Regions from separate parts of the Acetobacterium sp. KB-1 genome, predicted to be linked through region 1. Evidence: riboswitches for the same ligand, from Rfam matches in the RefSeq annotation. Region 1 holds a riboswitch; each other region holds the start of a gene.
The links. A riboswitch is a leader RNA that binds a small molecule or an ion and turns the genes downstream of it on or off. The one in region 1 is predicted to bind cyclic di-GMP.
Positions count from the first base shown of each region.

Region 1 (7,768 bases):
TTCGTCGCAAAAATATATAATCCGGCCATGTTGGGCTATTTTAACCGCGGGCAACAATTTCCGTCACTAATTGTCGCAAATATTAATGGCTCAATCCAATCGGTTATGTTCCCAGCCCTTGCCCTCAAACAAGATAATTTGCATCGCGTTAAAGAAATGGTTAGAAGAGCGATCGTTACCAGTGCGTTTTTTATCTTTCCTATGATGGTTGGGCTGGCGGTGATTGCAGAACCTCTGGTAATCATTTTATTGACTGAAAAATGGTTGCCATGCGTTCCGTTCTTACAGATCTCCTGTGCTGCTTATGCTTTACTCCCGATTCATACGGCTAATCTTCAGGCAATTAATGCCTTAGGGCGAAGTGATATATTCCTAAAACTGGAAATTATTAAAAATGCAGTCAGCCTGGTGATTTTGGGGATCTCTCTTTTTTATGGTATTTATGCCATTGCGGCCGGAATGTTTTTTAGCAGTGTCGCCTCATCGTTTATAAATGCTTATCCTAACAAAATGCTGTTGGATTATAGTTATATGCAACAGATGAAAGACGTGATGCCTTCACTTCTATTGTCGGTGGTAATGGGGATAATTATTTACTTTGTTTCATGGTTCAATATGACGCCTGGATTAACCCTGATAATTCAGGTAACTATTGGGATTAGCTTTTATTTTGGGATGGCAAAATTATTAAATTTTGAATGCTTAACATATTTATTAGTAACCGGAAAAGAACTGCTGGTTAATCGAAATAAGCGCAAATAAGCTGACGATATAAAGGGAGTTTCTTTAGCGGCTAGGAAAAAATCAGTCTGAATAAAAAAGTGAGGAAATAAAGTGGATATTTCAATAATGCAACCCTATCTATTCCCCTACATTGGGTATTATCAAATGATCAATTGTTCGGATTGTTTCGTTATTGCTGATGATGTGCAATTTATAAAACAAGGATGGATTCACAGAAACCGGATATTATTAAATGGAGCGCCGTCGATGATTACGCTGCCATTAAATAAAGATAGTTACGTCCTAAAAATCAATGAGCGCAGCTTCGCAATTCAGGAAGGAACAAAGGGGAGGTCTACCTTTCTGAATAAGATTGTGAATTCTTATCGTAAGGCACCGGAATTTAAAACGGTTTATCCACTTATTGAAACAATCATAAATTATGATGATAATAATGTGGCAAAATATTTAATAAATAGCATTACGGAAATTTGTGCATATCTGGATATTAAGACAGAGATGATCATCGAATCGAGTTTCAAGCTTTCACCTGAACTGAACTATCAGGATTCTGTTATCTACGTATGCAAAGAACTCAAAGCAAATCGTTATATAAATTCAATTGGTGGAATGGATCTTTATTCAGCAGAGCAATTTAAAAAAAACGGAATTCTTTTAAAGTTTATTAAAACGCGAGAATCGCTACACTATCGGCAGTATTACAATACATTTGTTCCCAATTTATCGATCATAGATGTGCTGATGTTTAATTCATTGACGCAGGTTAAAGCGCTACTAACGGAATATGATCTAATTGACGGCAGGGGCTAGCGCTTTTAGGCAAGGTTTGATACAGATTTATGAAATTGTATCATGCTTATTTTTGACAAAGTGGTTTTTTACGGCTTGGCAAAAGTCCCAATCTTCAAACAAGCTTTCCCAATCTTCGATGACTTCAGGAGCCTTAATACTTTGGTCCAACAGCTCAAGAAACTGATCACGATCAATAATGACAGCGCCCATACTTTTCAGGTGATCAGTTGGCCAAGTTCCGCAGTCCAGGATTGCATAATTCAATTCTTCCAGTCGAATGGCTAGAGCGATCATTGCAAATTTTGAAGCGTGATTAATTCGTGTAAACATTGAGGAAATATGGAAATAGGAGCCAAAGGCGAATCCAAACAAACCGGCAACCAGTTTTTTGTTATACCAAACTTCGATGGAGTGTTTGTAACCTAAGTCATGCAAAACACAGCAGGATTTTCTACGTTCAGGTGTTAGCCAAGTGTAGTTTTCTCTTGATTCAGTGCACCCATTTACAACGTCAATAAAAGCTCTGTCTACCGTCAGATAAAAACTATTATGCTTGATTAGTCGCCACATAACTTTTGAAATATGAACCTGATCAGGAAACAGCACACAACGAATTTCTGATGTCCACCAGAGAATTGGCTGATTAATGAGTGATGATGGATAGATTCCGTTTTTAAAAGCGTAAATAATTCGTTCTGGAGTTAAATCGCCACCGATAGCCAATAATTCTCCAGCAGGTCCAATACGTATGTTCTTGTTTGAAGATGTATGAGGAGGAAAGTATAATTCATTGGTTAGACAGTATGCTTTTCCTCGGTACTGTAAATGACGTGTATAAAATGCTTTGAAAATGCCTTTAAAAAAGCGTTTATCCATTGTAATGAGTAGAAATTTTATTTTTTTTAGCACTGATTTTACTCCTATAAATTAATATTTTGAGTTCGGATTTATTGGATATTTTTTATATACTCTTTATTTGCCCCAAAAATTGATTATTACGCAAGAATCTAGGAAAATCAATTAAGTATTAAAATATTATTAATATAAAGCATCCAACAGGTATTGACTAATCTCTGGATATGTGATATAGTGACTTCGTAAAAGTAAATACTTTAATATTCGAATATTCTCCTGCTTTCATTTTAATAGTTACAAAAAATGATCGCATATTTATCAAATGCATAGGTTTAAGAGACGTTTAATAGATGACAACTAATGATTGAGTTGTATTAATTACAGTTTTATTTTCTAGGAGTAAATACGGACCTGTTAAAATTCAGTGGCGTAAAGTTTAGTGCCTATAAGTCGGTAGGTAGCTAACGAAAGGAAGGTATCAACAAAAAAACAGAGTTAAGTTAATAAGTATCGTGGAATAACTTTCCAACGATAAAGGCAAACCTGTTGAAAAACAGGGACGCAAAACTAAAGGGCCTGTAAAATGGCAGCCAGTTACCGAAGGGGAAGTTTTTTATTTGAAATTATTTTTGTTCTGAATTCATCGTTATCCAACGATAAAGGCAAACCAATTGAAAAGTTGGGACGCAAAGCTAAGGGCCTGTAAAATGGCAGCCAGCTACCGAAAGGAATACCATCATGAAAAAGTTATCTGTTTTTTTAGTCACACTATTTGTATTATTCAGTGCGATGCCAGTAAATTCAGCGTTTGCTGCCAGAGTTAGACCCCCAAGAAGACCGATTAGAATTACTCAACCGGTAGTGACAGAACCGGTAGTGACAGAACCGGTAGTGACAGAACCGGTAGTGACAGAACCGGTAGTCACAGAACCGGTAGTCACAGAACCGATAGTGACAGAACCAGAAGTTACAGAACCAACGACACCTGTCAGTCAGGAAGTCAGCGTCAAAGATTTTGGAGCGAAAGGGGATGGTATCAGCGATGATACCTTGGCCATTCAAAAAGCCATTAACGAGGCAAGCAGTAAAAATGTCACCTTGTTAATTCCGGCGGCAACCTATGTGGTTACGAGTCAATTGGAAATGAAGAACAATACAAAAATCAGCGGCTATGGTGCAACCTTGTACATGGCACCCCAGCAGTCAACAGTTGCCAATATTTTATGGTCAAATCCAGATTCGTATATTTCTAATGTAACGATCGAAGGATTGAAACTAGAATCTCAAAACACGATTGCAGGTGCCGAGTATTACGCAAACAGCATGATCAGCAACGTTCAGGGGATGTTTTTTCAGGGCATCAGTAACCTGACGATCAAAGATGTTTCGATGGATAGTATGTATGTAGGCTTAAAAATGGGACAATCTGGAAGCAACCGGAATCAGGGAGTTACTGTCAGCAACCTCAATATCGATAGAACTGGCATGCCTGTTCAGGTTTCTGGTACCAACGATTTAATCATGACAGATAGCATTCTGAATGCCAATTCTGGCGGAACGAAGTGGCTTCATGCAGCATACATCCGAGGCGATAACAGTAATTTCCTTTTTAACAATGTTGAATTTAATAATGCCCCTGGTGGCGGTATTGCAGTAGCTGGCAATGATAAATTCCCCACTGCACCCGATCATATTGTCTTTGAGAATTGTCGTATTAAAAACAGTGTTGTCGGTATGCACGTCAATACTGGTGCAAACAATGTGAGTATCTCAGGTTTAACCATCGAAGGAAGCAGTTTGGGGTTTAAGATAACGGATGCAAACAACCTGAATATCAAAGATGTAAACATTAGCGGTGCGATGCCATCAACTACTGATCTTGGTGCATTCATTATTAATAATAGTTATCAAGCAAATATAGAAAATGTTACAGTCGATGCCAATGGTATGGCAGGAGCCTTATTCTGGCTAATTGGTGAAGTAAAAGATACTAACGTTTCTGGAATGAATGTAACGAATGTGGATAAGATTCCCTTGATTAGTGCCAACAGCGCGTCTCAAACGACCAATGTTGTTGTAGAAAACTCCAGTTTTGAATATAACAATATCGATAAATACGGAATTGGTTTCAGAGGCGTTGGTTCACAAGCAGTGCTTCAAAACAATACCTTTGTAAATAACGGTGCTGAATATTCTTATCTGATCTACAATCCCGAAGGAACAGCTATTCAGGTATCTGACAATTCTTACAGCGGATTCCAAAGCTTGACTTCCAGCTCGGACTTTTCAGTAGCTACCAATAATTTCAACCTTCTGTCAGCAAAAGTTGACTAATCGATTTTAAAAATGGACATATCGTTTATCGTATTAATTCAATAAAGCAATTACTAAAAGCCTTGCTCTTTTGAACAAGGCTTTATTTTACAAATTAAAGTGGTCGAATATTAACAATTTTGTCCACGATAAAGGCAAACCAATTGAAAAGTTGGGACGCAAAACTAAGGGCCTTAACTCAAAGAGAAAGGTAGCCGGTTGCCGAAAGGAGCAAAAAAATGAGTTATAGTTTGGATCATCGCGCAAAGAAAATTTGTGTAAGTGTGGTGGTAATCCTATTGATGTTAAGTAGCGTTTTTTCTTCGAACGTTTTAGCAGCAACCATCGATACCGAAGCGACTGAATTACCTGGAGTCACCTATCAGACCCATATACAAAATGAAGGTTGGTCACAGGGCTGGATGAGTAGTGGTGAACTCTCCGGTTCAGAAGGAAAGGGATATCGCCTCGAGGGAATAAAAATAAATCTGACTGGAAGCGTCCCCTCAGGGTTAGAAATTGAATATCGGACACATGTGCAAAATAAGGGATGGGAGCAGGAATGGGCTACAAACGGAGAATTTTCAGGATCTGAAGGCGAAGGATTTCGGCTGGAAGGAATCCAGATTAGATTAACCGGTGAGAATGCAGCAAATTATTCTGTTAAATACCGAACCCATATTCAAAATGAAGGTTGGGTTCAAGGTTGGGTGTCAGACGGGGCACTCTCAGGCTCGGAAGGAAAAAGTCTGCGCTTAGAGGCAATTGAAATCATCATTGAAAAGCAGTCAGCTGGAGTAGCCAACGAACCCGCAGACCCAGTGGTTACAGACCCAGTGGTTACAGACCCAGTGGTCACAGACCCAGGAGTCACAGACCCAGGAGTCACAGACCCAGGAGTCACAGAACCAACCCCACCAGTGAGTCAGGAAGTCAACGTCAGAGATTTTGGTGCGAAAGGCGATGGTGTCAGTGATGATACATCAGCGATACAAAAAGCCATTAACGAGGCAAGTAGTAAAAATGTAACCTTAACAATGCCTGCTGCAACCTATATGGTTACGAGTCAACTGGAATTAAAGAATAATACAAAAATTAGCGGCTATGGCGCGACTTTATACATGGCGCCCCAGCAGTCAGCAGTTGCAAATATTCTATGGTCGAATCCCGCATCATATATTTCAAACGTAACCATTGAAGGATTGACACTAAAATCTCAAAACACGATCGCTGGAACCGATTATTATGCAAACAGCATGATCAGTAATGTGCAGGGGATGTTTTTTCAGGGGATCAGTAACCTGACGATCAAAGATGTCGCTATGGACAGTATGTATGTTGGCATAAAAATGGGGCAATCTGGAAGTACTCGAAATACTGGAATTACCATCAGCAATCTGAAAATTGATAAATCTGGCATGCCGATTCAAATTTCAGGAACCAATAACTTTACGATGACAGACAGTGTTTTGAATTCGAGCGAGGGCGGAACAAAATGGTTACATTCGGCATACATCCGCGGTGATAACAGTCATTTTTACTTTGGAAATGTCGAGTTTAACAATGCTTCTGGAGGAGGAATTGCGGTGGCTGGCAATGACAAATTCCCTACCGCTCCTGATCATATCGTTTTTGAGAACTGTCGTATTAAAAACAGTGTCGTCGGTATGCACATCAATACCGGTGCGAATAACGTTACCATCAGAGGATTAAGCATCGAAGGCAGTAGTCTGGGATTCAAAATTGTAAATGCAAATAACTTAAGCATAAACGATGTAAATATCAGCGGAGCCATACCATCGACCTCCGATATTGGAGCGTTCAGCATTGGTAACAGTTCGCAGTCAAATATTTCAAATGTTACTGTCGACTCAACCGGTATGGCAGGAGCACTATTCTGGTTAATCGGAGAAGTAAAGGATACAAATATTTCTGGCATGGACGTAACGAATGTGGATAAAATTCCTTTAATAAGTGCTAACAGCGCATCAAAAACGACCAACGTCGTTGTTGAAAATTCAAACTTTAAATACAAAAGCATTGATAAATATGGCATCGGATTCAGAGGCGTGGGATCGCAGGCAGTCCTTCGAAATAATACCTTTACGAACAGTGGTACGGCGTATTCTTATTTGATTTACAACCCGGAAGGAACGTCAATTCAAGTATCTGATAATTCGTATAGCGGATTTCAGCGGTTGAATGCCAGTTCTGATTTCTCGGTAGTTGCCAACAACTTTAACCTTTTGACAGCAAAAGTTGACTAGAGAACGATCGATCAAAATCATTTCACACAATCTCAAAAATAAAAGTTTTGAAAAGTCTTGTTTTAAACAGGGCTTTTTTTAAGTTATGATAAAACAATATAAAAATGGAAAACTATTTTATCGGAATGAATATTAATTAAAAAACTGGTAAGATGGGAGCAAAAAGGGTAAAATATAAATTATCTATCAAAAAAAACAAGTCGATAATAAAGGCGGTTGTAAAAATGAAGATACTAATTACTGGGGTAGCAGGCTTTATTGGTTTTCATTTGGCGAATTTAATGCTTAGACAGAATCATCAAATTGTAGGCGTTGATAATCTGAACGATTATTATGAACAATCGTTAAAGAAAGATCGATTAGCAATTTTGGAAGCACATAAACAATTTTTATTTTACAAGGCTGATTTAAAAGATAAGCCTTCAGTTGATAAGATTTTTGAAACACATCGTCCAGAGTATGTAATTAATTTGGCAGCCCAGGCGGGAGTTCGTTTTTCGATTAGCAATCCCTATGCCTATCTTGATTCAAATCTCATCGGATTTATGAATGTACTTGAAGCATGTCGCAATTACCCGGTTAGGCATCTAATATATGCTTCGTCAAGTTCTGTTTATGGTGGAAATAAAGTTGTGCCATTTTCTACGAACCATAATGTTGATCATCCGGTTTCCCTTTATTGTGAACTTTGCATCTAGGTTACACTAAGTCATAAAAAACTGTGTGAGAAAGTCTCAAAACCCCAGTAAAATCAAGGAAATTCACTTGCAAAACGTAGAAAAAAGTAGTATAATTTT
Region 1 is NZ_CP030040.1:324,687-332,454, forward strand. It holds gene DOZ58_RS01535 (lipopolysaccharide biosynthesis protein) at 1-762, shown strand, start outside; gene DOZ58_RS01540 (WbqC family protein) at 835-1,554, shown strand; gene DOZ58_RS01545 (leucyl/phenylalanyl-tRNA--protein transferase) at 1,582-2,445, opposite strand; cyclic di-GMP riboswitch class I at 2,918-2,993, shown strand; cyclic di-GMP riboswitch class I at 3,043-3,117, shown strand; gene DOZ58_RS01550 (glycosyl hydrolase family 28-related protein) at 3,130-4,725, shown strand; cyclic di-GMP riboswitch class I at 4,849-4,931, shown strand; gene DOZ58_RS01555 (glycosyl hydrolase family 28-related protein) at 4,944-6,971, shown strand; gene DOZ58_RS01560 (GDP-mannose 4,6-dehydratase) at 7,196-7,669, shown strand.

Region 2 (7,768 bases), 320 kb from region 1:
GGATCATTTAAAAGAACCTCAAGCGGGCCATAACCAATAATCTCATTAAGTAATTCTTCCGTAATGCGGCTGCGATCGAGCCGGTTGACATTCTCCGCTTCAACGGTCATGACATTTTCCAGGATTCTTAATATTTCAATGGCATTTTCTTTGCCGACCTTTTCAACCTTGTTACTGTTGATTTCATTAATCACTTCCTGATGAACTCTGTTCTTCAGATCCTGATGAATGTCAACATGAAAAACTTCCTGTTTTCCTTCTTCCTGGGCCTTGTCTTTTTCTCCCAGCCGTTGTTGTTCCATTCTTTCCAAAAGTCCCATTTTTTACCTCATCTATTGATTCTTATTAACTGACCCGATGGTCAATGGTATTAACGACATAATTAGCAAGTTTTTTAAGATCTTTGCCGACTTCTGATTTTGGCGCGTCCAAAACAATCGGAATTCCCTTGTTATGAGCGGTCGTCGCCGTCTTAAAATCAAAAGTAATGGTATTTTTAACCGACTCATTTAAAACCCGTTGCATATCTTTTAAACTGATCAGTCCCTTTGTTAGACGGTTGATCACTAATTCTGTTTTTTCTTTCTGCTGCAGCGACTCAAGAATATTGAGGGTGATTTTGGTATTGCGCAAAGTTGAGATATCCTGAACCGAAATCAATAGGATCAGGTTTGAATTCTCAAAAGCAGTCATGGTAATGTCACTAAACACCGGGGCTGTATCAATCAGAATATAATCATAAAAGGGTCGCATCGTGCTGATCATGGTTTCGATATTTTTTGGCGTCACATATTCGGCATACTCTGGACTCTTTGGTGCGCAGATAATGCTGACCCCCGAAAAATGCAAAGCCATCATCCGCTTAATGGCATCAATGTCCCCGGCATCATTACCCTGGGATAATTCAGAAATAGTATCCTTCGGGTCAATATCAAAATAAACATTGACATCCCCAAATTGAAGATCGGCATCAATAATTGCTACTTTCTTGCCCATTTTTGCCAGTGAGACGGCTAAATTTACCGTGAGCGTCGTTCTGCCAATCCCGCCTTTCGCACCAAATACCGTGATGATCCGGGATTGCATGTTATTTGATGCGGCAATATCAGAATTTTCCATCCGGGATTTTTCCATGTAGTGGGCTAATTCAATATTTTCTGCCAATGTCTCGGTATCAATCGGGAACTGCAGTACTTTTCTTATGCCAGCCAGCATGACTTTTTCAATCATACTCACATCAAAACTGTCACATAACAGGATTACTGCACAACCGGGAATTTTAATATAGATCTTTTCAGCCAAATTAATGGCCGCTTTGTAGTCGTTCTCGCACTGAATAATCATCACATGGGGTTTTAAACTAATAGATTTTTCCAGAGCATTTTCATCCAACTTTGAAAACCCGATAAATGCGAGCGTGTCGTTTCGTAGCAGGCTCTTAATTTCATAGATCCGATTGTCATTGTTTCCGACAATCATTACTTTTATCTTTTCCATCGGTTCACCCCATTTCATTCTTTAACTATTTAGCAAGTTTTCGGTCGGTTTATTAAAATGTTACGGTATAAAGGGTCGCGGGCCTAAAATTGTGTTGTCAACTGGGGATCTTAGAACCAGGAGATATTTAGGCGTTTGATCAATTGATAGCGCATAGGTTATTTTTTCTACGTCGCTTGCCGGAACAGAAACCGTAACCGAGGTGTACTCCCCGCCGCTATCGCCTGCGCTGCTTGGTCCAATCTTCAAAATTTCAATGTTTTCGACGACATACTCAGAAACAATTGTTTTATCATTTTTTATCCAGATGGTAACAAGATCGACACGATCACCTTTTGTTAAATAACCACCCACACCCTTTTCTTCATCAACCAGGATCGTTATTCCCCGATAATTTGGTTCAATGGAATAAGACAGATTATTGTTTTCCTGGTTGGTATCGCTTAACCGAGTTGTCAGAATCTGTTCATTGGCTTCAATGTTTTCTTTGGTAATCCGGCCTAAAACATCTTCCAGATTGGCAATTGCCAATTGATGCACCATTTCAACGGGAATCTCTGCGGTTTTTAGCATTTCTTTTTCAATAACGGTGCCTTTGGGAATCGTCTTTATCGCTAAAACAACCGCTTGAGTTTCCTGGTTCTTTCCTTTTTCCAGCGAAGTAGCAAACTGAAAAACGGCAAATCCGGTAATCAATGATACAATCAAGGCGATTATGATGAGTTTTTTCATAAATTTCTCCATTCGACTGATTAATGGTTTATATTAATATATACCCATAATTTAATTAATAATTATTCTGACAGGATCAAATTATATAATCCAAAATCTCCTTCTGTGCCTTCCCCGACATTGCTTCCCGAAGAGGCGCCATTTGATACCATATTTAAGAATGATCCAGTAATATAACCATCATTCGTCTGGTTTTCCAGAAGAAATGCGGCAAAGCCCTCCACCACCACTGTTTTTTTATCGACGCCAAAGGAATAAACGGGAACCTTGACAATTCTCGGACAAGACGCCTCAAAGTTCTCTGTGGTACAGCCATCACCGCCACTGAGAGCTCCAAAATGGGTACAGGATGCATACCGTTCCTCAAAGCCCTGATAGGTGGGACCCACCATATTTCCACTTTCTTCCAACAGCACGTCACCTACGCTGATTTCGCCAGCATAACCCTGGGTAATCCAGATTCGATAGTCGCTGGCTCCGCCCCCTTGTCCATCAAGATCCAGGGCACCAAAGAATGAGGTTGAGCCGCTTTGGATGCCATATTTTAAGGTAACATGAGTCAGGTTGTTGCTGGCAATTCGGGCATCCATTTCTTCTTTGGTCAAACCAATGGGGGCAACCCCACTGGTTCGGATGACCGGAGAAAGTTTTGCGACAGCACTTCTTGAAAGATCAAGATAGTCAATCCCAAATATTTTGGCAAAATACATGGGGACAGTGTTATCAACGGTTACCCGTATTTCCGTGTATTGGCCATTGCTGATTTTACCTAAAACAATATCGTCTTGCGTTAAATCTTCAAATCCATTCAGGCTGGTATAATCAACGGCACTATTTTTTATCTGATTGACCTTTACCGTATTGCCGGTTTCAATGGGTAGCAACCGTCCCGCTGAATACACCGCCGCATCGGCCGCTTTTTGCTGTTCCCCGGTGCTTAAATAGGCCAATCCCAGATCGATCACCAATGCCAATATTCCAAATATAAAAACCATCGATACGGCTACAATAATCAATGCGTCGCCATGTTCTTCATTTTCTATCCTTTTAAAAGGTCGGTATTTATTGAAAACTTCGATTAATTTTTTCATTTACTCTACCTTCATGGTACAGGATGAAGAAAGATTCATGGTTTCACCCTGGACGAAAACACCGACAATTGGTGTTAGAATAGCAATATCATCGCTAATCTCAATTACCACATCTCCAAGACGAGGGTTTGAGACATTCGTAAAAGTAATGTCGATATCAACTGTACTGGCAATGTTCTCCGGAGCAATCGTCCGGATATGCTCTTCAATTGCTGTTTTACTGGTTGAATTAACGATCGCATAGCGTGCACCCTCTCGGGAGGCATAATCAATACTATTCTGGTTCATAAACAACCAACCAAAATCGATGATTCCACACAAAATCATAATCAAAATTGGCAAGGTTAATGCAAGCTCAACAATGGCCTGTCCGTCTTCTTTTTTTATTTTTTTGATTATGTTTGCAAACATTTTCCCTCCCCGATCATTTATAAAAATGATCTTATTATTAAGTCCTTTTGAACCCAACCTATGTCAATTGTTGAATTCATTAAAAAAGGCATATTGATTACGTCTGACAGAAATCTCTACTCTGACGTTGCCAATATGCCACTAGTTTCTTCACCGCAAACGCAATAACTACCAATAGATTTTATAATGCTAATTGGGTTCCAATATCCGTAAAGAATTGGCCAATTTGTGGTCCTAATAACCAGATAGCAGCAATGGCTGCCAAGGCGATCCCGGCAATGATTAATCCATATTCAACCAAACCCTGTCCATCTTCTTCCCTCATCATGTTTGTAAACAAATTTTTCATTTTAGTTCTCCTTTTAATTTTTTTGTGTTCGTTTTGTCAGTTGTGTGCACTATTGCTTTTTCTAAAGTGCCAACTGAGTTCCAATATCCGTAAAGAATTGACCAATCTGTGGTCCTAACAACCAAATTGCGGCAATTGCGGCTAATGCGATCCCGGCAATGATTAATCCATATTCAACCAAACCCTGTCCATCTTCTTCTTTCATCATTCGTACAAATACGCTTTTCATTTTATTTTCTCCTTTTAATATATTATTTATTAGTCTAACTAATAAGTTCTGTCATGCTGCTAATTGAGTGCCGATGTCAGTAAACATTTGGCCGATTTGTGGTCCTAATAACCAGATGGCAGCAATAGCAGCTAGTGCGATCCCCGTTATGATTAGTCCATATTCAACCAGCCCCTGTCCGTCCTCTGTTCTAATTATCCTTGACAATGCATTTTTCATTTCTTTTTTCTCCCTTAATAATTGTTGATTAAATTTCGTAATCGTTAACATTTATTTTCAATCCTTAAAATAACATTCCAAATTCAAATAGATGATCGTTTGCATTTATAAGATTTATAACTAAAACTGAGACAAAACCGGATGCCATAAACGGTCCCAAGGCAACCTTTGATTTTAAATTACCTTTTCTTCTGATAATCAGATAAATTGTGTAGATCATCAAAAAGAATGTCATAATCATAATTGCCGATATAATGCCATATACCCCTAAACAAAAACCAACTGCCGCTGCATATTTTACGTCTCCCCAACCAGCACCCTTTCCGATCATTGCTGGTAAGAAGAAAATAATAAAACCAATCACTAAACCAAAAATATTCATCCCGATACTTGTAATGGGTTACCTTGTTATGACAAAGGCTCCACCGACGAAGATGGTCATTAATACCAGTTCGTTGGGGATTTTTTTTATGCTGATGTCTACTACCGAAAGAATGATACAGATTGAAAAGAGCATCATATATTCCAGTGTTTTTGCTTCAAGTCCATTCAGTTTTACAAAGACTAACCAAACAAATGCATTCATTATCGCCCAAAAGATTGTTTTTGAAACACTGCCTGAAAATTGAGGGTGCTTCAGAATATTAACTCTTTGCTTGATCAAGTATACAGAAGATTTTTCCATCAAAGCGCCAACGACAGCTCCGGTTAATAAAACCAGTACAGTTATTGCAAATTGGTTCATCAGCTCACCTCCAGTAATTTTTGGTAATAAAAAAGCAACGATTTACGCGTTGCACTAAAGGCGAATTAAATACACCTAAAATCTGCAACTGGCTGTCATATAAAAAATTATTTAGACCCTATAGCTTTGCGTCCTCACCTTTCGGTAAGTTTGCCGAATATTAAATTGTCCAACAGGAGAAAACTAGAATAAAAAAACAACGCTCTGACACGTTGCACTAAATACACCATATAATGATGTTATCTTGCAACTGGCTGTCATATAAAAAATTACTTAGACCCTAAAGCTTTGCGTCCTTACCTTTCGATAAGTTTGCTAAATATTCTATTGAGATCATGATAGTTCATTGTATTTGATATGTCAAGAGAATTATTTGCTATATTTTAAATACCGAGCATATTAAAGAGTAATATTTTGCACATTATTTTTTATTTGTCATACTAAACATAAAGATACGAATTCATTATGTTCGTCGATGTTTCTCAACATTCATTCGATTATCCTTAAATTATGTTGCATCTAATTGTTATATAGTTATCAATATTATCTTTTATTATGATAATCTAATATTATTGCCATTCTTTAGAAATGTTAATTTTTAATGCTGCAAATACTTAAGCCATCGAAAAAAAAAACACGCTAACCTCAGAGATGATTTTATAGTTATAATTTTTACATAAATACATTTGTTCGCCTTGTTGTATTCCCTCTAAAAAATACTTAATAAATAATTAAGTATTTGACACAGAAAGCAGACTGTGTTACATTTTGATTATGTTAGCAACATCTAACATATATTTAAACTGGAGGTTATCTTATGAGCATTGTTATCATTGGCGGAAATGATCGTATGATTTATCAATATAAAGACCTATGTAAAGAGTATAACTGCCGTGCCAAGGTATTCACTCAAATGCAGGGTGCCCTGAAAAAGAAAATCGGAGTTCCTGATCTAATCGTATTATTTACTGGAACCGTCTCTCATAAAATGGTTAACTGTGCGACCTTTGAAGCGAAAAGACTTAACTTGCCGCTCGCTCGATCGCATACAAGTAGCTTATCTGCATTACGTAGCATTTTAGATGAGCACTGTTCTGTGTGCGAAAAACGGGACAAGTGCCATTTAAAAACGATATCCCGCGGAGTGTAACAATGAGTACTTTTGAGGAAGAAATTATCCGACACTGCTCTCCAACTCTAGCTGGAATCAAAACTGGGAATTTATTTAGCTATTCTTTCGATGATCACGATCAGTTGATTAATCAAATCACCAATTGGAACAATACTTTGAATGCTCGTGGAGTTTATTTTGAACGATTAAAAACCAATCGAAATCGTGTTCTTCTGTACGTCTACCGTAAAAATAGACTTAACCGTGACCTCTCATGTCCCAAAGTCGAACGTTTTTTAAACAAAATTGGCTATCCAACAGGGGATCTTGAATCGTGTTTGGCATTTTTATCAGAACGCATTCACGACTCAGCAGATTTCCCCCATGAAATTGGCTTGTTCTTGAGCTATCCTTTTGAAGATGTAGAAGGCTTTATCCAAAACGAAGGAAAAAACTGTAAACATTGCGGTTACTGGAAAGTCTATTGTAATGCGAACGAAAAAATTAAACTTTTCAGCAAATATAAAAAATGCGCGACAAAATATTATCAATGCCTTCTCAAGGGATCTTCGATCATACGTTTAACAGTAGCCGCGTAAGAATTTCTTAGACATTTTGACTTATTTTAGGCAATAGGTTTAAGTGATTTTTCTTCTTTATTGATTACGACAGCTTCTTTGGGACTTAAGCATTTCTGAATACAATATTTCTTAATTAATTCATAATCAAAAATATAGTAATAGAGCGTATCTTCAATCAGCTCCCACAATGATTATTTAATTCCGAATAATCTCAATTTTATAACCATCCGGATCAGTTATAAAATAATAACGGGGTTTCCCATCGCCACTCAGTCCTTTTAGCGGTGTTGGCTTATAGCCCTTTGCTTCGTGAGTTGCAAAAGACGCCTCAAGATCATCAACGAGCACCGCTAAATGACCATAGGCCGTCCCCAAATCATAAGGGAGTGCTTGCCCATAGTTAAAGGTCAGTTCCAACTGATGGCTGTTAGAACGGCCATCCCCTAAAAACACCAAGGTGAATTCATAAGTTGGTTCGTCCCGTCGCTTCACTTCCTCAAATCCTAGTGCTTCTTTGTAAAACGCTAAAGATCGTTCCAAATCCAATACCCGAATCATCGTATGTGCCATTTTGTAATTTCCCATAATAGTCTCCTTATAACTTAATTTATTCCTATATCACTTTCTGTATCACTTTTTTTAATATTTCAGCTAAGCTCTCTACAACCTCTGGATCGTAGTGAGATATCTGTCCATATCGTCATCCTTCTTCCGTTGCATTTAGACACTTTTCAGGCTCCAGAATCCCTTGTCATAACATTTCTACGCTAAACATTTAGTGGTGCTCACCGGCACATCCTTCG
Region 2 is NZ_CP030040.1:647,329-655,096, forward strand. It holds gene DOZ58_RS03045 (CpaF family protein) at 1-320, opposite strand, end outside; gene DOZ58_RS19155 (AAA family ATPase) at 346-1,497, opposite strand; gene cpaB (Flp pilus assembly protein CpaB) at 1,558-2,229, opposite strand; gene DOZ58_RS03060 (Tad domain-containing protein) at 2,292-3,320, opposite strand; gene DOZ58_RS03065 (TadE/TadG family type IV pilus assembly protein) at 3,321-3,731, opposite strand; gene DOZ58_RS03070 (Flp family type IVb pilin) at 3,913-4,080, opposite strand; gene DOZ58_RS03075 (Flp family type IVb pilin) at 4,142-4,309, opposite strand; gene DOZ58_RS03080 (Flp family type IVb pilin) at 4,361-4,579, opposite strand; gene DOZ58_RS03085 (hypothetical protein) at 4,593-4,910, opposite strand; gene DOZ58_RS03090 (hypothetical protein) at 4,929-5,273, opposite strand; cyclic di-GMP riboswitch class I at 5,354-5,438, opposite strand; cyclic di-GMP riboswitch class I at 5,516-5,600, opposite strand; gene DOZ58_RS03095 (DUF2325 domain-containing protein) at 6,091-6,423, shown strand; gene DOZ58_RS03100 (DUF3793 family protein) at 6,426-6,983, shown strand; gene DOZ58_RS03105 (VOC family protein) at 7,161-7,550, opposite strand; gene DOZ58_RS03110 (NifB/NifX family molybdenum-iron cluster-binding protein) at 7,741-7,768, opposite strand, start outside.
Region 2: another riboswitch for cyclic di-GMP. It lies ahead of DOZ58_RS03090 (hypothetical protein); the one in region 1 lies ahead of DOZ58_RS01550 (glycosyl hydrolase family 28-related protein).

Region 3 (7,768 bases), 1.1 Mb from region 1:
ATTTATTCAGAAAAACTGAATAGAAGCTTTAAATATTATAGCATAGTATCTTTATTTTAAGTTAAAATTATCGGTGAAGTTCTTAAAAAAAACAAAAAAAGGTACGGTTATTATTGAAATCATGATAAACTAAATAAAAAAGAACAGGAAGGAAAGACCATGAAAATTAAAAAGCTACTCATCGGAACAGGTGTTGTTTTTGCAACTGGGATCGCCCTTTATCATGCTTGCGTGATCAAAAAAGGCAAGGAATTTGAAGCGAGCCTTGACAACAGTGCTGACTCCTTGGATGAAACCGTTCTGTACGGCGGAAAAATGAAAGATTATCGGGATCAGACCATGCAGGATACAAAAATCGGAGCTTTCTTTGGCGGCATGCAGCTTGACTTTTCAGATGTCGTTACTAAAAAAGACCATTATCGCATGGATATCAGTATCATCAGCGGCGGTCTGAACATCATCGTTCCCGATAATTTTAAATTAAAAATTGTTGATACCTGTAAATTTGGCGGCATTGCCGACAATACGGTTTGTGTGGACCCCGATCATTCGGTAGCTCTTTCCGTTTTTGCCGATATCACCTGTGGTGGTCTTAATTTCGAAAATGCATCCGAGTAAGAACATTTTTTTGTAAAACACTTTCTTAACATCAATAAAACGCCAACACCTCAAAAAACTGAAATCAGCCTAAGCCGATTTCAGTTTTTTATTGACAAAATCTTCAAATTCAATGACATTCATGGGTTTGGCATAAAAGAAACCCTGAGCAATATCGCAACCTTTTTCTTTTAAGAAATCGACCTGTTCCTGAGTCTCAACCCCTTCGGCAACCGTGATCAGATCTAAATCCTTAGCCATATTCAACATACTGGTAATAATCTTTTTTCCCCGCGCATTATCTTCGGTAAAAAAAGCTTTATCGAGCTTTAAAATATCTGCCGGCAGATTTTTAAGGGTATTGAGCGATGAATAGGCTCGTCCAAAGTCATCAATCGAAATATGAAACCCGGAAGCCTTTAAATGGTTCATAATCGCAACCATCTGATTTTCATTGTCAAAAACAGTTCCTTCCGTTAATTCAATTTCAATCATCTTCGGATCGATGTGATAGCGATTGGCAATGGCCAGCAATTCCTCCGGCAATAACGTATTTTCCAGGTGGAGCCGGGAAAAATTAACCGAAATAATCATATTTGTCAGTTGATCCATTTCCTTTTTCCATTTTTGCAGCAGTTTACACACTTCTTCAAACATATAGGTATCGATTTTTTTCACAAACCCATTTTTCTCGAACAGGGGAATAAAATCATTGGGCGGCAAGATGCCCCGTTTAGGATCATTCCACCGCACCAACGCCTCTGCGCCGATTATGTGCTCATCTGAAAACAAATACTTAGGCTGAAGATATACTTCAAACTCACGATTACGCAAGGCCATTTCCATTCTATTTTCAATCGCGTTCTCAATCATCATGCTGTGACGCATCCCGTCATCATAAAAGGCGTAACTCACCTGGGAGTTATCCTTTATCGAACGTTTGGCCATATTGGCCCGATCGCTAAGGGTATGGATATCCCTGTCTTCCTCAATGAGATAAATGCCCATCGAAATACCAATGATAAACTTGGGAGAATAGCCACTAATCTCGTGAATCAGTTTTTCGACCCGCTGAGAAAACTGCCCGTAACCTTTATATTTCATTAAAACACTAAAATTGTCGGTTGCGATTCTCGAAAACAACTCATTTGTTTCAAGGTGTTCTTCTAAAATCCGGGCAATTGCCGTCAGAACCTCATTACCTGTCTGATCGCCGTATAAATCATTGATCGCCTTGAACTTATCGACATCAAAAATGATCATGGCATAGGGTTGGGTCTGGTCTTTTTTAACGAGCGTTTCGACGTCGCGTTTAAACTTGATCCAATTGGGACAGCCCGTCAAAAAGTCAACATCCTGCATCCGCTTTAATTTTAAGATTTCTTTCTTAAGCTTGAAAACAAAATAATTGCTGGTCAGGCTGATAAAAAAAATGCCTATAAACGAAAAACTATAAAACAGAATACCAAAAATCGCCTGATCAGAAAGCTGAAAAAAAGAAACTGAGTGAACTATAAAAACCATCATGACCAAAAAAAACAACGCAAAGCTGAGGATTAATAACTTTTTTTCGTTATAAGTCTTCACCGCTACCTCCTAAATTGTCAAATCTAATTGAGTAACTGGCTAACTTATAAAAGTCCCTTTAGCTTTGCGTCACTATTTCACAACAGTTTTGCCCTTTAATTCCGTATTTTTTCTATTCCAACTGCAAATTTCATAAATTATGCTTCTTAATCTGCAGAGGTTATAGATATTTTGTATTAGATTTTTCGATATTGTATCATAATTGTAACATTATGTCTTGCGTTCCTTGTTAAACTTTTTTTACTTTATTTTCACTCTGCCGCATTTAAACAAAATAACTTGACCGCCTTAAAAACGTTTTTCCAGTTCTTTTGTCAACTCTTCATATCCCGGTTTATGGAGTAGCGCAAACATATTTTTCTTATACGCTTCTACCCCTGGTTGATCAAAGGGATTTACCCCTAACAGATAGCCGTTTAAACCACAGGCCTTCTTGAAAAAGTAAATCAGCTTGCCAATGTGAAAAGCATCCAGTTTTTTTAGATGAATAACCCCATTCGGGACGCCGCCATCTACATGTGCCAATAATGTCCCCATAAAGGCTTTTTCATTCACCGCATCGATTTCCCAACCGGTCAGGTAATTGAGTCCTTCGAGGTTTTTTTCATCGTTAAAAACTTTGATATCCGATTGATCATCGTCAATGACAATCACCGTCTCAAAATGATTCTTCGGGCCATCCTGGATCATTTGGCCCAGCGAGTGAAGGTCTGTGGAAAAATGAACCGAGGCCGGGAAGAGACCCTTGCCATCTTTTCCGTCACTTTCACCAAATAATTGTTTCCACCACTCAGCCAGATACTCCAGCGAGGGATCGTAATCGACTAAAATTTCAATATTTTTACCCCGATTATAAAGAACATTCCGATACAACGCATATTGAAAACAGGGGTTTTTTTCAAACTCTGGTTTATTATAATCCTCATAACCGGATCTTCCCCCCTCCATCAACGCATCAATATCAATTCCAGCCGCAGCGATGGGAAGCAAACCGACCGCGGTATAAACCGAGTAACGCCCGCCCACATCATCGGGAATTACAAAGGTCTCATAGCCTTCTTCGTCGGCCATAAACTTTAGTGCCCCTTTAGCCTGATCCGTTGTGACAAAAATGCGTTCCTTCGCTTCATCTTTGCCATATTTTTCTTCCAGAAATTTCTTAAAAAAGCGGAACGCCATCGCGGGTTCCGTGGTTGTACCGGATTTTGAAATCACATTGACACAGACTTCCTGATCCTTTAGTAACGCCAACAGATTTTCTAAATATTTTCCGCTGATATTCTGTCCGGCAAAATAAATTTTAGGTGCCTTTCGCATGCCTCGTGGTTCTTCATTATAAAAAGGACTGGTCAATGCCGATATCACTGCCTTGGAACCCAGGTAAGATCCCCCGATACCAATAACAACCAAGGCATCACAGCGCTCCTTAATTTTTTTTGCCGCCGCTTTGATGCGGGCAAATTCGTCATGATCATATTTTACCGGATAGTCAACCCAACCAAGGAATTCATTACCGACCCCGGTTTTATTCATTAATTGATCATTGACCGTCGTTAACTGGTCAAACCGACTTTCAAATTCACTGGCGTCTATATTTGCATAAGAGAAATCGAACTGAATACTCATTTCTTTACCTTCTTTCTAATACGATTGAGATGTATTTTCATTTTACTACATTACGGAATAGCGTGTCAAATGATGTCTCTCCGTCATTCTGAAAGAATGTTGAAATTTGGCGAATCTTCTGTCATCACCTTCATAAGAGGTGACTTTTTTTATTTGATATGTTAAAATAAGCAAAATCAAGAAAAGAAGAGGTGTAAAATGGAAACGCGACTATTGGGAAGAACCGGATTAGAAGTGTCCCTTATTGGGTTTGGTGGTATTCCAATTCAACGCTGTAACCAATGGGAAGTCGATGAGATCATTGAAAACCTGATTGAAGAAGGCGTCAATTTCATTGACACAGCCAGAGCTTACACAAATAGTGAAAAAATGATTGGGGAAGCCCTTAAACAATGGGGTCGGGAACATTTTTTTCTGGCCACCAAAACGCCGCAGCTTCGCTACGATGATGTCATCGCCGATGTAAAAGCCAGTCTTTGCGATCTCCAAACCGATTCCATCGATCTCTACCAGTTTCATAATGCCAAAACCATGGCCGCCTATGAAACCATCATGGGGCCGGGGGGCGGTTATGACGCATTGGCCGACTGTAAAAAACAGGGATTGATTAAACATATCGGGATCACCTCTCACAGTTATGAGGTGTTAGAACGGGCACTGGAAGATGATCGTTTTGAAACCATTCAGTTTCCCTATAATATCGTTGAAAACCGTGGCGCCCCTCTTTTTGAAAAAGCAAAGCTTAGCAATGTGGGGGTCATCATTATGAAACCGCTCGCTGGCGGCGCCTTTATGAATGCCGATTATGCCCTCCGATGGGTGGCTGAGAATCCTAATATTTCGGTTTTGATCCCCGGTATGGATTCGGTCAAACAGGTTTTGGACAACGCCAAAATTGGCAATGATTTTGTTCCTTTGTCTGAGACCGAACGTCAAACCCTTGAAGCCGACGCTAAAGCCCTGGGCAAAACCTTTTGCCGCCGCTGCGGTTATTGCGCCCCCTGTCCCCAAGGTATCGATATTCCGATGCAGTTTATTGTAGAGGGCTATTACCGCCGTTATGATCTGGAAGAATGGGCTCTCGACCGCTACCGCAGCTTTGCAGCTAATGCCTCGGATTGCGTTTCCTGCGGCGAATGCGAGCCCCGCTGTCCCTACAATCTCCCAATCCGGGAAATGCTGACAAAAACCAGAGAACTGTTTGACCCGCTGGTTTAGATGATGTTATCATTTGCCTTTTAAAAGATGTTCATCTATTATAATAAAACTTACTAAAATAACGCTTACTAAATGCAGGTCCGTCAACCTCTACAAAAAAAGAAGGCCAAAATCCCAAACAAAAATGGGGTTTTGGCCTTTAATCAGATCTTAATTTATTCTGTTTTTATTCCGTTTTTAATTTATTCTACTACTTAATCACATTCTTAATCGCACAAATACATCCGCCCCAGTGCGTCTGCTGCCATAATCGCTGCATAAACAGTGTCGGCATCGACATCAAAAGGCATATTATGAATGGTTTCGCCAGGATCAGCCGCAGCCACAGCCACAGCCATAATTTTTTCCGGGGTTGGTTCGGTACAACCCAGTTCTCCTAATGTAATTGGCAAACCGACAGATAAACAGAAATCAATGACTTCTTCAATATCTTCAAGCGATCTGTTTTCCATTACAAGCTGAACCAGGGTTCCAAAGGCTACTTTTTCCCCGTGATACATGTGGTGACATTCAGAAAGGACCGTTAAACCGTTATGGACGGCATGGCAGGCCGCCAGACCACCACTTTCAAAACCAACACCACTGAGATAGGTATTCGCTTCAATAACATTTTCCACCGCCGGGGTACAGGTTGCGGCCTCTACGGCCAACTTAGCTTTTAAGCCATCTTCAATTAAAATATCATAACACAGTTCTGCCAGTGCTAAAGCCGATCGAGTTGGGTGAGCACCTGACATGGTGGTACCATTCGAATCTAATGTCGCCTTGGCTTCAAAATAAGTCGCCAATGCATCCCCCATTCCGGCAACAAAAAGTCGAGCCGGAGCAGCTTTAATGATATCGGTATCCATCACAACAATTTCAGGGTTTTTAGGAAGGACGAGATACTCATCAAAAACGCCTTCTTCGGTATAAAGAACGGATAAAGCCGAGCAAGGTGCATCGGTGGAAGCAATCGAAGGAGCAATAACAACGGGCAGTTTTTCGTAATGGGCCGTTGCTTTAGCCGTATCTAAGGTTTTTCCCCCACCGACACCAACAACCACATCACAGCCTTCTGCTTTTACGATTTTTTGTAGCCGGGCGATTTCGACCTTGGAGCATTCTCCGTTAAATTTTTCGGGTGTAAATTTAATTCCAGCAGCTTCAAAACTCGCTTTCAATTCCTCCGCTTTAGTTCGCATCATGGTTCCACTCATTAAGACAAGGGCTGATGTTCCAAATTTTCCCACATGTTCCGGCAATTTTCCAACTTCTCCGGCACCTTGAACATAACGGCTGGGAGACATAATAATCTTTTGCATTTTCTACCTCCGAAAATAGATTTATTTCGTTATTATTATATCAAATAATCGAAGCGATGAATTCGTTATCATCTAAAAAATACAGTCCAGCGCTGATACTATTCTCATGAATATTTTGCTTTTTTTACAAGCCCTTAAATAAATCAGTAATTTTTTGTTTTGATCCATCACTTTTTTAAGCAGAATAGCACCAAACCGGAAAAAGAGACCAAATTACCCTAAAAGGTAATTTGGTCTCTTTTTAATCTTAAGCCATATAAAAATCCCCGTTGGGGTCCACATCAATAACAATAGCCTGTCCTTCGTGGACATTGCCCTTGATAATTTCTTTACCAACCATGGTTTCAATGTGTTTCTGTAAATAGCGTTTCAGTGGTCGGGCCCCGTAGGCCGGGTCAAAGCCCATTTCAATAACAGCATCGATGGCCTGCTGGGTCAGGGTGACAGTAATCTGACGTTCTTCCAGACGTTTTTGTAAATCTTTCAGGAGTAAGGTCACAATTTTGCCAATAGCTTCTTTATTAAGCGGTTTATAAAGGACAATTTCATCAATCCGGTTTAGAAACTCCGGCCGGAAATAGTTCTTTAACAACTCCATCACCGCGGACTCGGTTTTTTCAGTGATTTCGCCAAAAGCATTGATTCCTTCAAGCAGATATTCTGAACCGATGTTGGAAGTCATGATGATAATGGTGTTTTTAAAATCGACCGTTCGTCCCTGAGAGTCGGTAATCCGACCATCATCAAGAATTTGTAGCAAAATATTAAAAACATCCTTATGCGCTTTCTCAATTTCATCGAGTAAAATAACTGAATATGGTTTGCGTCTGACCGCTTCTGTCAATTGCCCCCCCTCTTCATAACCGACATATCCCGGCGGTGCTCCGATTAACCGTGAGACTGAGAATTTTTCCATGTATTCACTCATATCAATGCGGATCATATTTTCTTCGGAGTCAAAGAGGGTCGCAGCCACGGCTTTAGCCAGTTCGGTTTTTCCCACCCCAGTGGGGCCTAAAAACAGAAAGCTGCCAATCGGGCTGTTGGGATTTTTAATTCCGGCCCGGGATCGGATAATGGCGTCAACCACTTTTAGAATCGGTTCTTCCTGACCGATAACCCGTTGTTTCAGGGTGTCTTCCAGGGCCAGCAGTTTCTCGCGCTCGCCGGATACCAGCTTACTCAAAGGAATATTGGTCCAGTCGGAAATGATCTCGGCGATTTCTTCTTCGGTGACCTTTTCCCGTTTGAGACTGTCTTGCTCGTCTTTTTCATCCGCTTTGTGTTTAAGTGCTTCAATTTTTGCCGTTTTCTCCGGAATGAGTCCGTATTCCAATTCAGAAGCTTTGCGGTAATCCCCTTCCCGAATGGCTTTTTCCCGTTCGTAGGTAAGCTGGTTCAGTTCTTCCTGAAGGGATTTTAAGGTATCCGCTGAC
Region 3 is NZ_CP030040.1:1,437,954-1,445,721, forward strand. It holds gene DOZ58_RS06620 (LiaF domain-containing protein) at 160-618, shown strand; gene DOZ58_RS06625 (bifunctional diguanylate cyclase/phosphodiesterase) at 688-2,184, opposite strand; cyclic di-GMP riboswitch class I at 2,212-2,287, opposite strand; gene DOZ58_RS06630 (glucose-6-phosphate isomerase) at 2,473-3,810, opposite strand; gene DOZ58_RS06635 (aldo/keto reductase) at 4,009-5,028, shown strand; gene DOZ58_RS06640 (glycerol dehydrogenase) at 5,235-6,332, opposite strand; gene clpB (ATP-dependent chaperone ClpB) at 6,580-7,768, opposite strand, start outside.
Region 3: another riboswitch for cyclic di-GMP. It lies ahead of DOZ58_RS06625 (bifunctional diguanylate cyclase/phosphodiesterase); the one in region 1 lies ahead of DOZ58_RS01550 (glycosyl hydrolase family 28-related protein).

Region 4 (7,768 bases), 1.9 Mb from region 1:
CATCAATCGCGAGCAAAACCATATCGTGGTGGAATCCACTATTGATATGATTAAAAAACTGGGGATGACGGTGGTTGCCGAAGGGATTGAAACAAAAGAAGAGGTAGAAATGTTAAGAAAACTCGGCTGCGATATTATCCAGGGCTACTTTTTTGGGAAACCGATGTCCGTACATGAATTTGAAAAGCAAATTTTTTTAAAGCAAGTGATTTTTGGGGAAGAAGGAAAGAATGGAAACTAAAAATATTCGAATTGGTGATATTTTAATAAACGCCGGATTTATTAAGGAAGAACAGCTTCAAGAAGCCCTGGCTTATCAGAAGGTGGATAAAAGTAAACGGCTGGGGGCGATTCTGGTTGATTATGGTTACGTTACCGAGTCTCAGTTGTTGGAGGCCTTGTCTAAGCGCCTGAATGTACTGGTGTTGGATTTAAAGGATACCGTTATCGATTTGGATGCGGCGGGAAAAATCCCTCAGAATATTGCCTTTAAGTATACGCTGATCCCGATTGCCGAAGAGAACAATCACCTGGTGGTGGCGATGAATGATCCTTTGGATTTTTATGCCATTGAAGATCTACGGCTGATTACCAATATGAACATTGATGTTGTTCTGGCCACCCGCGAAGTGATTCTTGAGACAATCCGAAAAACTTATACCGAAATTGAAGCAAAAAAAGCCGCCAAAGCCGCCAATAAGACGGTTGAAGGCAGCAGCCTGTCTTTTGTGGAGGACATTCTTACCAATGAGGGAGACGCCCCGATTGTCAATTTGGTCAATTCGGTTTTGTTAAAAGGACATAATGCCGGGGCCAGTGATATTCACATTGAACCCTTTGAAAAAGAAACCATTATTCGGCTACGAATTGACGGTCTGATTGTTGATTACCTGACTCTGGCTAATAATCTCCATCAGTCCCTGATTGCCCGTATTAAGATCCTGTCAAATCTGGATATCGCCGAACGCCGGGTCCCCCAGGATGGCCATTTCCGGATTCGTATCGATGGTGTTGAAATGAATGTCAGGAGTTCCAGTATCCCTACCGTTTACGGCGAAAAAATGGTGATGCGTTTTTTAAGCATGAATGTACCACTCGATCATGCCGGTCAATTTGGAATGAATGATGGGGATTATCAGAAAATCCTTCAAATGCTCCAAAGCCCCCATGGGGTGGTTTATATCACGGGTCCGACCGGTAGCGGCAAAACCACCACCCTGTACATGATTTTAGAAATGCTCAGTCAGCGGAATGTTAATATCGCTACCATCGAAGATCCGGTGGAGCGGAATCTGCCCAAGATCAATCAAACTCAGGTGAATATTCTGGCGGGGCTGACCTTTGACGTGGGTCTGCGTTCGATTTTGCGTCAGGATCCGGATATCATCATGGTTGGTGAAACCCGGGACTCCGAGACGGCTTCCATTGCTGTGCGTTCCGCCATTACCGGTCATCTGGTGTTGTCTACCCTCCATACCAATGACGCGGTATCGGCCGTGGTGCGACTCCAGGATATGGGCGTTGAGCCTTATATGGTGGCCAACTCATTAACCGGGGTAGTAGCCCAGCGACTGGTCAAAAAAATCTGTCCCAATTGCCGGGAAGCCTATGCGGCGACCGAGATTGAGAAAGACCTGCTGGGGGAACCCCGGCTGACCACCTTGTATCGGGGCCGCGGTTGCCACATGTGCAACAATACCGGTTACAAAGGCCGAACGGCTATCCATGAAATTCTGGCCATCGATAAAACCATTCGGACTTTAATTTCCCGAAGGGAACCGATTGAGGATATTTACAGCTATGTGGAAGAAACCGAGCGGCTGATCCCCTTGCGAAAAAGTGTCTCTATTCTGACAATCCAGGGGATTACCTCGATGGAAGAATTTCTTAAATTATCATATTACGTGGAATAGGGAGAAGCAAGATGACAAATTTCTTAGAGCTGGTTAATTATGGCCGCCGCAATGATTGTTCGGATATTCATCTATCCCGGGAGCTGCCACCGGTTTTCAGAAAAAATGGTAAGCTTTATCAAAGCGACTTTGAACATAATCCGCAAATGATTGAAAACCTGATTTTTAGCTTGTTGACTCCGATTGAACGGGAGAGTCTGGAGTCCGGTACCGATCTGGATTTTTGCCATGTCACCCCAGAAGGGCTAAGGCAGCGGGTCAATATCTATAAACAGCAGGGCAGTTATGCTGCTGCCATCCGTTTGCTTAACGATACCATTCCCAGTTTTGAAGACTTGAAACTGCCGCCGATTATTCGGAAGTTAGCCAGTGAGCCACGCGGACTGATTTTAATCACCGGTCCCACCGGTAGCGGAAAGTCAACCACGCTGGCTTCAATGATTGATTACATCAACATGAATCGGGCAGTGCATATTTTAACCATTGAAGATCCGGTGGAATACAAACATGAGCATAAGCATAGTATCGTTCATCAACGCGAAATTGGGGTCGATGCCAACTCTTTTGCACAAGCCCTGCGGTCTTCGTTGCGGGAGGACCCGGATGTGATTTTGGTGGGTGAAATGCGCGACTACGAAACCGTTTCTGCTGCCGTTACCGCCGCCGAAACGGGGCACCTGGTCTTGTCGACACTCCACACCATTGGGGCGGCCAATACCATTGATCGAATCATTGATGTCTTTCCTCCCCACAGTCAACAGCAGATTAGAACCCAGCTGTCCAGCATTTTAAAAGGGGTCGTTACCCAGCAACTGGTGCCCCTGGCCACTGGGGAAGGTCGGATGGCCGCCCTGGAGGTGCTAATTGGCACCGATGCGGTGCTTAATCTGATCCGCGAAAATAAAACCCATCAGCTGGCTTCGGTGATGCAAACTGGCGGCCGTGACGGTATGAAAACCCTGAATGCCGATTTGGCGATGCTGGTGAGAGACCAGAAAATCACCTACGAAGTCGGTCTGGAATGGGCCAGTGACAAGCAGGAGTTTAATCAGTATTTTGGGCGGTAGTTGGCTAAAACAATAACGTCAAATAGAATTTGTAGGGGCGGTTATCAACCGCCCGAATGCTGTCGATCGTTTTATCATAAATCCAAGGTTGGTATCGGCAGCGTTTAGATGCTACTTGTGAAAAAAAGGTTAAAGAAAATTGCTTTGCGGACGATATTGATGTTACAAAGCTCGAAATTAGCCAAGGGAAAATATCAATATTTGTAAATTCTTAACTTGACTTTTTTGAGATGCTCACCTATGATTAAAAAGAACTGTGAATAATAAGGGCAAATCAGAGGAAACTCTGGGACGCAAAGCTATAGGGTCTAAATCAGTGGATTGATAAAAATTCGACATGATACGACAGCCAGTTGCTGCATTTAATGCGGCTTTTTTTGTATAAAAAAACGTTTCACCGTCATCTTACCGGGTTATGAGAATTATTATTACTTAAGAGGGATAAGAGGGATTTATGGAGTGGATTAAAAAACAGCGTGATCAAAAAAAAGGGTTTACCCTGGTCGAAATTATTGTCGTCTTAGTGGTTCTGGCGATACTGGCCGCCTTTACCATACCGACGATGCTGGGATTTGTCGCAGATGCCAGAGGAAAAGCCTATATTGCTGAAGCCCGGGAGGTTTATGTCGCGGCACAAGCGGTAGCAACCGAATTTAGTGGAATCACTGATTTGACGGATTCGGAAAGTAATCAATGGTTTGGATTATCAAATTGTTTAGGTTCGACAAAGATATCGTATCGGAGTAAATATAAACCGGATCATTTTGACTATGACTCTCCCAGAGTTCAGGCGAGTTTGAAAATGTTTAGTTACCTTAGATCTGATCTTGAAATTTCAGATCTTGATTTGATGACTAAGCCTCAAGCCACACCGGAGAATCAGGAGGCAGCTTGGACAGTAACGGTTGGTGTTGACCCGGCAGATGGAAAAACCGGAAAAGTAAATAAAGTGGTATACCTAAAAAATGGCTATCGGGTAACCATTGAAAATAATAATACAAGCGTTGCAAAATGGTGATCATGAATTGGTGCATCGCTTTACATTCCGTGGTGTTTGCTTGAAAGCGTTGAGGAGAGTAATGAAAAATGGTAAAAAGAGCATAAAACTAAAAAAAGGATTTACCCTGGTCGAAATTATTGTGGTACTGGTGGTACTGGCTATCTTAGCAGCCTTTACCATTCCAACAATGCTGGGGTTTGTCGCGGATGCCAAGGGGAAAGCCTATATCGCTGAAGCCAGGGAAGTGTATGTGGCAGCACAGACAACGGCGACGGAAATCGTTGGGACCGGTGTAGGGTTGGATAAAACTAACAGTGGTAATAATCCGTATGATGATCTAAATTCATATTGGGTATCGCGATGTGAGACGACGGGTTCAAAAAGTTATCATAATGCGGCCAGCATGCAAATGAAAAAATACCTTGGTAATGATTTGAAAATTACTAATTTGGATTATCGTGGCAATTATGCACAGGACGATTCCTATTGGTATGTGATTATGGATTATGCGGTGGGGAATCCAGGTAAGGTAAAAGAGGTCTATTATGCCAAGAATGGATATGTTGTTTGGTTTAATGAGGAAAATGTGACGGTGAAAAAGCTGGAAGCTTCGGCTTCCCGACCGGCGGTACCTTGGAATAAATAATGAATAAATAAGCTTAAGTTGGCTAAGTAATAAAAAATTAACTGAGTATCTGTGGCAGGTGTTTGGGTTTTAAAAAAGATGTGACGGTATAGAATTTTTGTGGATAAATCTTGAACGGATTAAATAGCGGAAAGTTGTCACAAACTTGTAAAGTTTTAACTTGACTTTTAATAGGTGTTAACATAAGATTTAAGTGTAGACAGCATAAAATAAAGGCAAAACAGATGAAAATCTGAGACGCAAAGCTAAAGGGTCTAAGTCAATTGGAATAAGTATTGAAAATCCAATTTGATACGACAGCCAGTTGCCACACGACGAAAGTGTGGCTTTTTTTGACAAAAAAGCTAATCGTAATGATTAAGACAAAATAATGGACACCATGAGAAAGTGGGTCTGTTTTAGCAATAAATCCAGTTTATAAATCATCTCTAGGCGCAGATGATCATATAGAGCAAAGAAAGTAATAAAATAAAAAAATAAGGAGTGACGCAAAATGGAATTAATTAACAGAATTAAAAAAAACAGAAAAGGATTTACCCTGGTCGAAATTATTGTAGTATTGGTGATCCTGGCGATCTTGGCGGCGTTTACGATTCCGACGATGTTGGGATTTGTGAATGATGCACGGGGAAAAGCGATGATAGCAGAGGCAAGAACGGTCTATGTCGCCGCACAATCGACAGCGACTGAGTTTGGTGCCACGACAAGTCTTACTGATGGAGCACTTTCAACAGCATTAAGTTCAGCGGCTGTAGCAACAGAAAAAGCACTGGCTACGCCAGGAACAACAGCAGCTAATAAGGCAAGTGCACAGATGGCTAAGTATATTGGTACGGATATTTCGATAGGAACTACAGCAGGTCTGGCTACTTGGACGGTGGATGTAGGTGCTGGTAGTGCAGCAACGACAGAAACAGCACAGGTTACAGAAGTTGAATTCACAAAAGATGGTTATACCATTACAATCTCAGATGACAGTGCCACAGTGGTTAAAAACTAACATTTTATAAATTAAAACATTTGTAGCCCTATGCGCCATAGGGTACTCTCTCCCTATCCAAGGCGCAAACCCGTCATTGGGTTTGCCCGGGGATCGGGAGTTTTTTATTTAAACCAAGTTTAGCATTACCGAGATCGTGTTCAGGCGGTTATACATTATTGCACTGTAGAAATTGTAGTGCTGAAGCCACTGTTTTTTCGATAAGTAAAGAAGAATTTAACAATTAAACCCCAACAATTTAAGTCAATCCTGTAAAGTTTATGGTAGAATAATTTCGCTTGTCATTCTTAGAATAGAAATCATTTTGGGAGGTAACCCTTGCATCCAATCAAAGACTATGAATTAGCTTCCTCAAATAACGAACCGATTGGGTTTAGCCGAGGTTTTGTTCTGACGGTGGTGTTAATTCTCGTCGTGGTCATACTGATAATTTCAGGTCTGGTCACAGCCTTACGTCATACCACCAACGCCGCCAATGCCAAACTGGTCTATCTGGCAGCCCGGGCCAAAGCCATTGAATTTAAGGCTTTGGGTGATTACCACGTACCGGTTCAAACGGATCTCGTTGATCTGATTGGTCAGGAGATCAATCGTGAGGCCGAAATCCGGGTGGTTGATGATAATCGGGATGCTACCATTGATTATATTGTCTATAGCCGTGATGGTTGGGAAACCCGGTATTCGCCAGGTGAAACCATCAGTAGTAGAATAAAGACAAACGCTATCTTAAGTGATCGCTTTTCAGGAAAGGACTTAGACGCATATGCTTGTGCTGATTAACAGTATCCTCTATTTATATATCTTTGTTATCGGAATTGTTATCGGTAGCTTTCTTAACGTGGTTATCTACCGGGTACCCAAGGCGCTATCCTTTGCCAAGGGACGCTCGTTCTGCCCCCGTTGCAATGCTCAGATCAAGGGCTATCACAATATTCCGCTGTTTAGCTATTTCTGGCTACGGGGGAAATGCGTCGATTGCGGTGAGCCCATCGCCGTTCGCTATCCGTTAGTTGAACTCTTTACCGGGCTGATGGCAATCCTGATTTTTGCAGTTTATGGTCTATCCTTTCAGTGGCTGGTAGTATTCTCGGCAGGGGCCATTTTAATCTGTATTACCATGATTGACTTTGATACTATTGGATTGTCAACACTTTTTCAGACAACTTTTTTAAGGTCTGCTGTTTTGAATTCAATCGGCGTCATATAATCAAGAGACGAATGAATTCGGATGTGATTATACCAATGAATATAATCAAACAATTCCAGTTTTAGCTGTTCCAGGGAGTCAAACGTATTCGGATACACAAATTCAGTTTTAAAAACTTTAAAGGTAGCTTCAGCAACGGCATTGTCATACGGACAACCTTTTTGACTCAATGAACGTCTGATATTAAACGTATCGATGATCCCATCAATAATATTGTTTTTAAATTCATTTCCACGATCCGTATGGAAGATTGATATCTTATCCAGTCTGTATTTGACCGTTGCAAAAGCCTGATAAACAAGCATGGCATCTTTTTGCGCGCCTGCGCTGTAACCAATAATTTCGCGATTGTATAAATCCAGAAGAATACATACATAATTCCATTTTCCGGCAACACGAACATAGGTAAGATCACTGACAACTACTTCCAGCTGCTCTCTGTCATCAAACTGGCGATTAACTTCGTTTTGGATTTTATCATTGTTTACCGGTGTTTTATGAACTTTGAATTGAGCGATTGTATAGGTCGATACCAGGCCCAGTTCTTTCATTATTCGGCCAATCCGTCGGCGTGATACAATCTGTTTTTTCTTTTCCAGTTCTTTTTTGATTTTACGCGTGCCATAATTACGCCTGCTAGCCTTGAAAATGTCGGTAATATCCTGTTTCAGTTTTTTTTCATCTTCTGATTTTCGGGTTTTAGACTCATAATAATAGGTGCTTCGTGTTATTTTTAGGACTTTACACATTGCTGATACCGAGTATCTGTCTTGATTCGCTTGGATGACTTCTACTTTCGTCCTATGATCAGCGCTGCTTGCTTTAGGATGTCGTTTTCCATTTTTAATTGTTGGACTTCTTTGCGCAATTTGATTAACTCGTTTTCTTCATCACTGCGGTTGTCTTTTTCTTTAAATGATCCGGAGTTTTGATGC
Region 4 is NZ_CP030040.1:2,419,708-2,427,475, reverse strand. It holds gene DOZ58_RS11275 (EAL domain-containing protein) at 1-241, shown strand, start outside; gene DOZ58_RS11270 (GspE/PulE family protein) at 231-1,913, shown strand; gene DOZ58_RS11265 (type IV pilus twitching motility protein PilT) at 1,925-2,980, shown strand; cyclic di-GMP riboswitch class I at 3,239-3,341, shown strand; gene DOZ58_RS11260 (prepilin-type N-terminal cleavage/methylation domain-containing protein) at 3,435-3,998, shown strand; gene DOZ58_RS11255 (prepilin-type N-terminal cleavage/methylation domain-containing protein) at 4,060-4,626, shown strand; cyclic di-GMP riboswitch class I at 4,831-4,938, shown strand; gene DOZ58_RS11250 (type II secretion system protein) at 5,120-5,626, shown strand; gene DOZ58_RS11245 (hypothetical protein) at 5,945-6,406, shown strand; gene DOZ58_RS11240 (A24 family peptidase) at 6,396-6,833, shown strand; one part of gene DOZ58_RS11235 (IS3 family transposase) at 6,782-7,659, opposite strand; one part of gene DOZ58_RS11235 (IS3 family transposase) at 7,659-7,768, opposite strand, start outside.
Region 4: another riboswitch for cyclic di-GMP. It lies ahead of DOZ58_RS11250 (type II secretion system protein); the one in region 1 lies ahead of DOZ58_RS01550 (glycosyl hydrolase family 28-related protein).